Regions from separate parts of the Zhengella sedimenti genome, predicted to be linked through region 3. Evidence: predicted binding sites of a transcription regulator. Region 3 holds the regulator's gene; each other region holds the start of a gene.
What was found. Region 3 encodes PhoB, which activates phosphate uptake and scavenging genes when phosphate is short. Its sites were predicted from a motif close to TGTCATNNANCTGTCAT; they were not measured.
Positions count from the first base shown of each region.

Region 1: a site for PhoB is predicted at 1,697-1,713, ahead of phnC (phosphonate ABC transporter ATP-binding protein). Genes of this name have one in related genera too.
Region 2: a site for PhoB is predicted at 1,312-1,328, ahead of ppk2 (polyphosphate kinase 2). Genes of this name have one in related genera too.

Region 1 covers NZ_JBKFFP010000004.1:86,567-89,841, forward strand. Annotated here, with positions in the region: gene phnD (phosphonate ABC transporter substrate-binding protein) at 1-699, opposite strand, end outside; gene phnC (phosphonate ABC transporter ATP-binding protein) at 759-1,613, opposite strand; gene ACLB6G_RS12400 (DapH/DapD/GlmU-related protein) at 1,737-2,354, opposite strand; gene phnL (phosphonate C-P lyase system protein PhnL) at 2,358-3,065, opposite strand; gene phnK (phosphonate C-P lyase system protein PhnK) at 3,070-3,275, opposite strand, start outside.
Region 2 covers NZ_JBKFFP010000005.1:31,620-34,894, forward strand. Annotated here, with positions in the region: gene ACLB6G_RS14085 (glycosyltransferase) at 1-443, shown strand, start outside; gene ppk2 (polyphosphate kinase 2) at 397-1,311, opposite strand; gene ACLB6G_RS14095 (ATP-binding protein) at 1,429-2,652, shown strand; gene phoU (phosphate signaling complex protein PhoU) at 2,810-3,275, shown strand, end outside.
Region 3 covers NZ_JBKFFP010000001.1:961,611-964,885, forward strand. Annotated here, with positions in the region: gene pstA (phosphate ABC transporter permease PstA) at 1-214, shown strand, start outside; gene pstB (phosphate ABC transporter ATP-binding protein PstB) at 283-1,059, shown strand; gene phoU (phosphate signaling complex protein PhoU) at 1,086-1,787, shown strand; gene phoB (phosphate regulon transcriptional regulator PhoB) at 1,804-2,493, shown strand; gene ACLB6G_RS04760 (energy transducer TonB family protein) at 2,537-3,275, opposite strand, start outside.

The DNA of each region.
Region 1 (3,275 bases), on a different contig from region 3:
CCAGATCTCGACCAGGTCGTTCATGTCGACCAGGCCGGCATCAACAGCCTTGCGGAGTGCGCCGGAATTGTAGCCGTCTTCCCAGTTGCCCTGACCATCGGCCCAGGTCACGCCGGCATCGATGTCGCCGTTCTTCACCGCGACGATGGTCTGCTCGTGACCGCCCGTGAACACGACTTCGCCGAAATAGGCGCCGCTTTCCATCGTCGAGCCCGTCTCACGCGGGATCTCGATGGAGGGGATCAGGTAGCCGGAGGTAGAATTCGGATCGCCGAAACCGAACTTCTTGCCCTTGACGTCGGCCAGCGAGGTAATTCCGCTGTCCTTGCGGGCAAAACCGATGGAATGATAGGCGTAGGATCCGTCGAGATTGGTCTTGACGAGGACCACGTCCACGGCTTCCGGGTTGGTCAGGTAGGTCTTGGCATAGGACGAGGCGCCGAGCCAGGCCATGTCGATGGTGCCGCCAAGAAGCCCCTGGATGACGCCGTCATAGTCTGCAGGGGTGAAAATCTTGGTTTCAACGCCAAGCAGGTCCTGCACATAGGCACGGACGCATTCGTTGGACGTCAGACGGTCCTGGGCGTTTTCGCCACCAAGCACGCCGATGCGGAATTCCTTGATGTCCTCGGCCGAAGCCGGAGCGGCAAATGCGATGGCTGCCAGCGAGGCTGCAGCGAGAAGGGCTTTCCTGAACATGCGAGTTCTCCTGGTTGAAGCCGGTCCATCCGGCCCGTTTCTCAAGTTCCGGTCCGTTCTCAGGCAGGGGTGACGGCACCGGTTTCCAGCATCCGCCGGCTGGCGGCTTGCGGAATTCCTTCCGATCTTGCAGCCGCCCCCTCAAGGGCGGTCGAGGTCATGTCTTCCGACAGTTCGCCGTCGGCGACGCCGTAGATCATGCGCACCGCGTCGGTGGTCAGTTCGCTGGCAGGACCGTCGAACACGACCTTTCCGGCCGCCATGCCGATGATCCGCTCGCAATAGGCGCGCGCGGTGTCGAGCGTATGGAGGTTCGTGATGACGGTGAGGCCGTGATCGCGGTTGATGCTGGCGAGCGCATCCATGACGATCTTTGCATTGAGCGGGTCGAGCGAGGCAATGGGCTCGTCGGCCAGGATCATCTTGGGCGCCTGCATGAGCGCCCGGGCGATTGCGACGCGCTGTTGCTGGCCGCCCGACAGGGCTTCGGCCCGCTTCAGCGCATTCTCGCTGACCCCGAGGCTTTCCAGGATATCCACCGCCCGCAGGATGTCTTCGCGCGGATAGATGTTGAACAGGGTGCTGATCGTCGAGCGGCGGTTCAAGGTTCCGTGCAGCACGTTGGCCACGACATCGAGGCGCGGCACGAGATTGAACTGCTGGAAGATCATGGCGCAATCGCGCTGCCAACTGCGAAGCGCACTGCCGCGAAGGGCGGAAACTTCCGTTCCCTCGAAACGGATGACACCCTCCGACACGCCGATGAGGCGGTTGATCATGCGCAGCAATGTCGACTTGCCGGCGCCGGACCGGCCTATGATGCCGACCATCTGCCCCTGGGGGATGGAGAGCGTGACGGAATCGACCGCCGTGTTGGCCCCGAAGCGGCGGGTCACATCGGTGAGTTCAAGCATGTTCCATCCCGTCCACAAGCCGCAGATTATTAAGAGTTCATGATTTCGCTAACGCGGTTGTGTGAAGCGTCCATGTCGCATCCGTGACAGTTCGGTGACAGTGCACAGCGCTGTTACGGCCGTTCACAGGGCTTCGTGCTTGTCGAGAAAATCCGCTGCATCGAGCGCGCGGAAATCGTGGAGCGCGGCGCGCAGGCGATCATGGTCCCAGTCCCACCACGCCAGCCGGTCCATGCGCTCGCCCATGCCTTGCGCAAATCGCAAGCGGATCAGCCGGGCAGGCACGCCGCCGATGATCGTATAGGGTTCGACATCCTTCGAAACCACGGCGCCCGCGCCGATCACCGCCCCGTTGCCCACGGTTACGCCGGGCAGGATGGTCGCGCCGTGCCCGATCCAGACGTCGTGTCCGATGGTCACCACGTGCTCGCGCCGCCAATCGAAGAATTCCGCCTCGTTCTCGGCATCGGACCAGTAGTCGCCGGCGCGGTAAGTGAAGTGATGCAGACTTGCGCGCCAGACCGGATGATTGGTGGCATTGATGCGCACACTGGCAGCGATGTTGGCAAACTTGCCGATTTCGGCGCACCAGACGTTTCCATCCTGCATGATGTAGGAATAGTCACCGAGCACGGTATCCTGGATGCGGCAGCGTTCCGCCACTTCGGTGAACCGTCCCAGCGTCGAACCCGCGACCTCGGCGGTGGGGTGTATGAGCGGCGAAGGCGAAAGGCGCGTCATCGGTCAGGCCGCCGTTTGCCTGGGCCGGAAGCCGCTCACGTCGACAATCGTGTCGGCGACCCGCTCGCGAACCTGTTCGTCATGGAAAATGCCGAGCAGCGCCACGCCTTTCCGTTTCTTTTCCTTGATCATGGCGATGACAACGTCCCGATTGACCGCGTCCAGGGATGCGGTCGGCTCGTCGAGCAGCAGCACCGGATGGTCGGTGATGAAGCCCCGGGCGATATTGACGCGCTGTTGTTCGCCACCGGAAAACGTGGCCGGCGGCAGGTCCCAGAGTTGCGGCGCGAGGTTGAGTTGTTCGAGAAGCCGTGCCGCCGCCTTGCGGGCGCTGTCCCGGTCGCCCGTTCGCGCGGCCAGGGGTTCGGCCACGATGTCGAGACAGGAGACGCGCGGAACGACGGAAAGGAACTGGCTGACATAACCGATCGTCGTCTTCCTGAGCGCAACCACTTGCCTTGGCGATGCGCTCACCACGTCGACGCGGCCATTCGGCGTCGTCAGGAGGAGCTGACCGGCCCCGGCTGCATAGTTGCCATAGGCCATTTTCAGGATCGAGCTCTTGCCTGCGCCCGAAGGTCCGCCCAGAACGGCGCATTGGCCGGCATGAACGCGGAAGGACGCGCCCGCGATGACCGGAAGCACCACGCCGCGCCGCAGGTGCATGGTGAAGCTCTTTGCGAGATCGATGGCTTCGAGCATGACCGTCATGGTGTCAGACCTGCAGGATGGAAGAGACGAGAAGCTGGGTATAGGGGGCCTGCGGATCATCCAGCACGCGGTCGGTCAGACCGTGTTCCACAACGGCGCCGTCCTTCATGATCAGCAACCGGTCAGAGAGCAGGCGCGCCACGGCAAGGTCATGGGTGACGATGATGGCTGCAAGCCCGAGATCGGCGACCAGTCCCCGCAAAAGGTCGA
Region 2 (3,275 bases), on a different contig from region 3:
TCCACACCCGCCATCCCCGCAGTCTGGCCGCGGAATGCGGTCTGGCGGATCTCCTCGTCATCCAGGTTTTCCTGCTGGGGATCGTCTTCTGCGCGCTGGTGCATCCGCTGTTTCACCTGACGGTCCTGCTCCATCTGGCCGGCGTTCTGGATACCCCGTCCGGTCCCGCCTTCATCCTCTGGTGCCTGGACCTGGGCCTCATGCTCTGCGCCTATGCGGTGCATTTCGCGCTGGGATGGAAGGCGATGTCGCCGCCGGAACGCCGGCGGCTGTCATGGTGGCCGCTCGGCCTGCCGCTCTATTGGCTCATGCAGTCATGGGCTGCCTGGCGCGCCCTTCTGGAACTGGTCCGCGCGCCGCACCGCTGGAACAAGACGCCGCACCGGCCCGCCTCGCTCAGTCCGCGCCGTCCCGCTCCAGGAAGTCCGCGCCGGAACAGATGATGGCCGCGTCGGGCTCGCCGATCCGTTCCTCGTCGCGCTCCGGAAAATCGATCGACCGCAGGACATGACGGATGATCTCGATGCGCAGGCGCCGCTTGTCGTTGGCGCGCACGACGGTCCATGGCGCGTGATCCGTGTGGGTTTTCTCCAGCATGGCGTCCCGATGCCGGGTATAGGCATCCCACTTGGAGATTCCGGCAATGTCGATGGGCGAGAATTTCCAGTATTTCAGGCGGCTGTGCACCCGGTCATGGAAGCGCTTGAGCTGCGTTTCCTGGCCGATGTTCAGCCAGAACTTGAACAGGTGGATGCCTTCCTCTGAGATCATGCGCTCGAAATCAGGCACGTCGTCCAGGAATTTCAGATACTCCGCCGTCGTGCAGAACCCCATTACCGGCTCCACCACCGCGCGGTTGTACCATGAGCGGTCGAACGTCACGATTTCGCCGGCCGTCGGGAAATGGGCGACATAGCGCTGGAAGTACCATTGCTGGCGCTCCGTCTCCGTCGGCTTGGAAAGCGCGACATTGCGCGTGTGGCGGGGATTGAGGAACTGGCGGAATGCAGCGATCGACCCGCCCTTGCCTGCCGCGTCCCGACCCTCGAAGAGGATGATCACGCGGTGGCCGGATTTCTGCAGCCAGGTCTGCAGCTTCACCAGTTCCTCCTGAAGCGTTTCAAGCGTCCGGTCGTAATCCTTGCGGTTCAGCTTGTCGTCATAGGGGTAGCCGCCCGCCGTCATGACGTTGTCGCTGATCCAGTCCGGCAGGTCCGGATCGCCGATGTCGAACACCCGCTGATGGCCGTCCACCTCGATGGAGACAGGTTTCAGTTCGGTATCGCCGGCATGGCTGAGACGCTTTCCCATTGTCATCAAACCTTCATTCAAACAAAACAAGGAAGCTGATCATTGCCCCAAACCGCCATCGAAGGGAACCGGGGCTGAACACGGGCGCCATGCGGGCGCCTGGCCGGAAAGGAAACCATGCGAGCGCCTGAAGATCCCGGACGCGCCCTGACTGTTCTGGCCCTTGCGGGGTTGGCGTCCCTTGGCCTGGCCCTTTTCGGCGGGGGACTTGCATGGACGGGCGTCGTGTTCCTGCTGCTTGTCGCGGTCTTGCAGGTTGTCCGGATCGCCGGGCGCGGGCGGGGCGAGGCGCGTCCGGCGGCCGCCCTCCAGACGGCGGGCGACGGCGCCGTGCGCCGGTTTGCCGATGCCATGCCCGACCCGCTGGTTGTCTTCGGGAGCAGCGCGGAGGTGATCTTCGCCAACCAGCCGGCCCGCGAGATGTTCGGCGAATTGCGCCAGGGCGCATCGTTCCGGCTCCGTTTTCGGAGTGCGGAGATGATCGACCTGGTCGACAGCGTGATCCGCGATGCCAGGCCGCAATCGGCCGATTATGTCGAACGGCTGCCCCTTGAACGCCGCTTCCGCGTCACGGTGAGCCCGCTGGGCGGCACGCCGGAAACCTTCCTGGCCACGTTCTCCGACCGAACCGAGGTCTGGCGCATGGAGCGGATGCGGTCCGATTTCATCGCCAATGCCAGCCACGAACTGCGCACGCCGCTCGCCTCGGTTTCCGGGTTCATCGAGACTCTGCGTGGCCCGGCCAAGGACGATCCGAAGGCGCGAGAGCGTTTTCTTGGCATCATGCAGGAGCAGACCGGGCGCATGGCGCGCCTGATCGACGACCTGCTGTCATTGTCGCGTCTTGAAATGAAGCCAGTCTTGCGCGGCCGCAAGCCGGTCGACCTGACCGCGCTCATCGAGCGCCTGATCGGCTCGATGGCGCATCTGGCAAGCGAAAGCGGTGTGGCGATCCGCAGCGAATGGGACGAGGCGCCCAGGGTGGTCCCGGGCGAGGAGGACGAGTTGTTCCAGGTCTTCGAGAACCTTCTGGCAAACGCCTGCAAGTACGGCAACGCCGGCGGCCGCATCGATGTGACGGCGAGCCCGGCCCGTGTTGATGGAATGCCTGCCGTTGCGGTATCGGTGCGCGACTATGGCAGGGGCATCGCCAGGGAGCACTTGCCGCGCATAACGGAACGCTTCTACCGTGTCGATGCCGATGAAAGCCGGATGCGCAAGGGAACCGGGCTGGGGCTTGCCATCGTCAAGCACATCGTCGCCCGCCATGGCGGCCAGTTGAAGGTCGAATCCGTCCCCGGCGAGGGGTCGACATTCACGGTGGTCCTGCCGTCGGCATGAGTGGGCGTGACAGCATTGCCGCGCGATGTGCCGGGGTTTTTCCGCGATGAATGAATGCACGGCGGGACACGACAACGCCGGCAATCTATGTTAGCCGGTTATGCAAACGGACCGGCGCCCACGTCGACGCGCCGCCTGGGAGGACAAGGAACCGGAAATGGCGGAATCAAATCACACCGTGCGCGGCTTTGACGCCGATCTTCACATGCTGGCTGACCGCATCGCGCAGATGGGCGGCATGGCGGAGTCCATGGTCTATGACGCCGTTTCGGCCCTGGTCCGGTCCGACGAAAGCCTCGCCGGGGACATCCGCGCGCGCGACATCGTGCTGGACCGCCTCCAGCGTGAGATCGATGACAAGGCTGTGCGGATCATCGCCCTGCGCCAGCCGATGGCCCAGGACCTGCGCGAAGTGGTCGGCGCCATGCGCATCGCCGCCGACCTCGAGCGGGTGGGCGACCTGGGCAAGAGTATCGCAAAGCGGATCGCCGTGATCAGCCGCGAAAGCCAGCCGCGCAGTTTCTACCGCGGACTGGAATCCCTGGCCGATCTCGCGCTTGGACAGTTGAAGGATGTCCTCGATGCCTATGCCACACGCTCGGTCGAGCGCATTCCCGACATGC
Region 3 (3,275 bases):
CGGTTTCATCGCCTCGAACTACCCCGACGGCGTGGTGTCAGGCTTCCTCGACCCGAACTCCGCCATGCCCGCCCAGATCTTCGAATGGGCCAAGCGCGCGGATCCGGCCTTCTATGAACGCGCCTGGGGCGGGATCATCATCCTGCTGGTTTTCCTTGCGATCATGAACATTACCGCCATCATACTTCGCCGACGCTTCGAGCGGCGCTGGTGACCGGTCGAAAACGGAGCGCCGAGATGAACATGCGTACCGAAACAAAGATTGAAGAAGCACTCAAGACCATGCCGCAGAACGAAACCCACCCGCTCAAGATGCGCGGCGAGAAAGTCAGCGTCTTCTATGGCGAGAAACAGGCGCTCTATGATGTCGATCTCGACATCCGGGCAAACCAGGTGACGGCGTTGATCGGTCCTTCGGGTTGCGGCAAGTCCACCTTCCTGCGCTGCCTCAACCGCATGAACGACACGATCGACATCTGCCGCGTCACGGGCAGGATCACGCTGGACGGCAAGGACATCTACGACAAGTCCATCGACGTGGTGGAGCTGCGCGCCCGGGTGGGCATGGTGTTCCAGAAGCCCAATCCGTTCCCGAAGTCGATCCGCGAGAACATCGCCTATGGCCCGCGCATCCACGGCCTGGCGCGGTCCAAGGCCGACCTGGAGGAGATCGTCGTGACCAGCCTGCAGAAGGCGGGTCTCTTCGAGGAGGTCAAGGACCGTCTCGACGAGCCGGGCACGGGCCTTTCAGGCGGCCAGCAGCAGCGCCTGTGCATCGCGCGCGCCATCGCGGTCTCGCCGGAAGTCATCCTGATGGACGAACCCTGCTCGGCGCTCGACCCGATCGCCACCGCAAAGGTCGAGGAACTGATCGACGAGCTGAAGGAAAACTACACGATCGTCATCGTGACCCATTCCATGCAGCAGGCCGCGCGCGTCTCGCAACGCACGGCGATGTTCCACCTGGGAATCCTCGTCGAGGAAGGGGCGACGGACAAGATGTTCACCAGCCCCGACGACAAGCGCACCCAAGACTACATTACCGGCCGCTTCGGCTGAGCCTTACCAATCCGGGAGACTGCGCCATGGGCGAGCATACCGTCACCTCGTTCGACGAGGAACTGGACGCGATGGACACGATGATCCGCACGATGGGCGAGCGGGCCGCCGAGATGGTGGACATGGCCACGCGCGCGCTGCTGACCGGCGACGTGGCCCTGGCGCAGCGGGTGATCTCCGAAGACCGGTTGATGGACCAGATGCAGCGCGATCTCGACGACCGCGCCGTCATGCTCATCGGCAAGCGCCAGCCCATGGGGCAGGACCTGCGCTTCGCCGTTGGCGCCATGCGCATGGCCGGCGACCTGGAGCGCATCGGCGACCTGGCCAAGAGCACCTGCAAGCGCGTGGGCTCCATCGGCGAAATGGTGGTGATGCGCGAACCCAATTTCGGCATCGAGAAGATGGCCGGACTGGCCCGCGACCAGGTCAAGGCAATCGTCGAGGTCTATGTCGGGCGCCGCGCGGACGAAATCGAGGAGATCCGCAATCGCGACGAACAGATCGACATGGCCTATACGTCGGTGTTCCGCGAATTGCTGACCTACATGATGGAGGACCCGCGCAAGATCTCGTCCTGCACGCACCTGCTGTTTTGCGCCAAGAACATCGAGCGCATCGGCGATCATGTCACCAATATCGCCGAGAACGCCTACTACATGATCACCGGCGACCAGTTGCCGATGGCGCGGCCGAAGGTGGACAATGTCGCCGAAGGCATCGGCTGAAACCGGATACTGGCAGATGGCAACACCGCGCATTCTTGTTGTCGAGGACGAGGAACCGCTGGGCGTCCTGCTCCAGTACAATCTCGAGGCCGAGGGCTACGCGGTCGAGGTGGTCAACCGCGGCGACGAGGCGGAACTGCGCCTGCGCGAGAACGTGCCCGATCTTCTCGTGCTAGACTGGATGCTGCCCGGCGTCTCCGGCATCGAGTTGTGCCGGCGCCTGCGCCTGCGGCCCGAGACCGAACGCCTTCCCGTGATCATGCTCACCGCGCGCGGCGAGGAAAGCGACCGGGTTCGCGGGCTTTCCACAGGCGCCGACGACTATCTCGTCAAGCCGTTCTCGACGCCCGAATTCCTGGCGCGGGTGCGTGCGCTGATGCGACGGGCCAAGCCGGAAATGCTGTCCGGCACGCTGACGGTCGGCGATATCGTGCTGGACCGGGAAACCCACCGCGTCTTCCGGTCCCGCCGTGAGGTCAAGCTGGGCCCGACGGAGTTCCGTTTGCTGGAATACCTGATGCAGCATCCCGGCCGGGTGTTCTCGCGCGGGCAGCTTCTGGACAATGTCTGGGGCGAGACGATCTATATCGACGAGCGCACGGTGGACGTGCATATCGGCCGGCTGCGCAAGGCCGTCAATATCGGCAACATGCCCGATGTGATCCGCACGATCCGGGGCGCAGGCTACGCCATCCAAGAAAAGTGAGTGACAGGGGCGGGGCCATCGCGACTGCCCCTTCCTCCGGCCGTCACCTGAAGCTCAGCCTTATGCGCAAGGCCAGGCTTTGCCCCGGCACTTCGTCTGGCGGGCGCGGATAGGGGGCGGCGCCACGCGCGGCCTGGAGCGCCCTTTTGTCGAGCGACGGGTCGCCGGAACTGGAACTGACGCTGGCACCGAGAAGCGCACCAGAACGGGCGATGCGAAGGCTGAGGCCGACGGTGCCGCGCCCGCCCGCACCCCGCGGCTTGCGCCGGGCGACATGGCTGTTCACGCGCTGGCCATAGCTCGCCATGGCCTTGCGCAATTGCGCGCGTGACGGGGCTGCGCCCTGGCCCCGTGCCCCTTGCCGGGTGGTGGTGTCCCTGCCGGTTGCCTTGCCCGCGCCCGCCTTCCGCTCCTGCCGTCTTTCGATGGCGCCCTGTGCTTTCTTCTCCGGCCGTGCGGGTCTGGCCGCCTTCGGGGGCGGCGGCGCGGGGGCCGGCCTGATGTCCGGGCGCGGCGCCGGCAGAACGGCGACGGTCTCAGGCAGGTCGGCCCAGCTTTCGCTTTGCGGCGGTTCGGGAATTGCCGGGGCGATGGCGGGCATGCCGATGCGGGGCAGGGCGACGGCGATGTCGCTTGCCTCAAGCGCCACGAGAGGCGGTGCGTCCGGAAATACAGGCACGGGCAGCGCAATGGCGGAAGGCGTCATCGCGGCCGCATGCGAGATCTTTTCCGGGATGGCATCGGTCTGCGGCACGGTTTGCTCCGGCGCGGTATCGTCACCA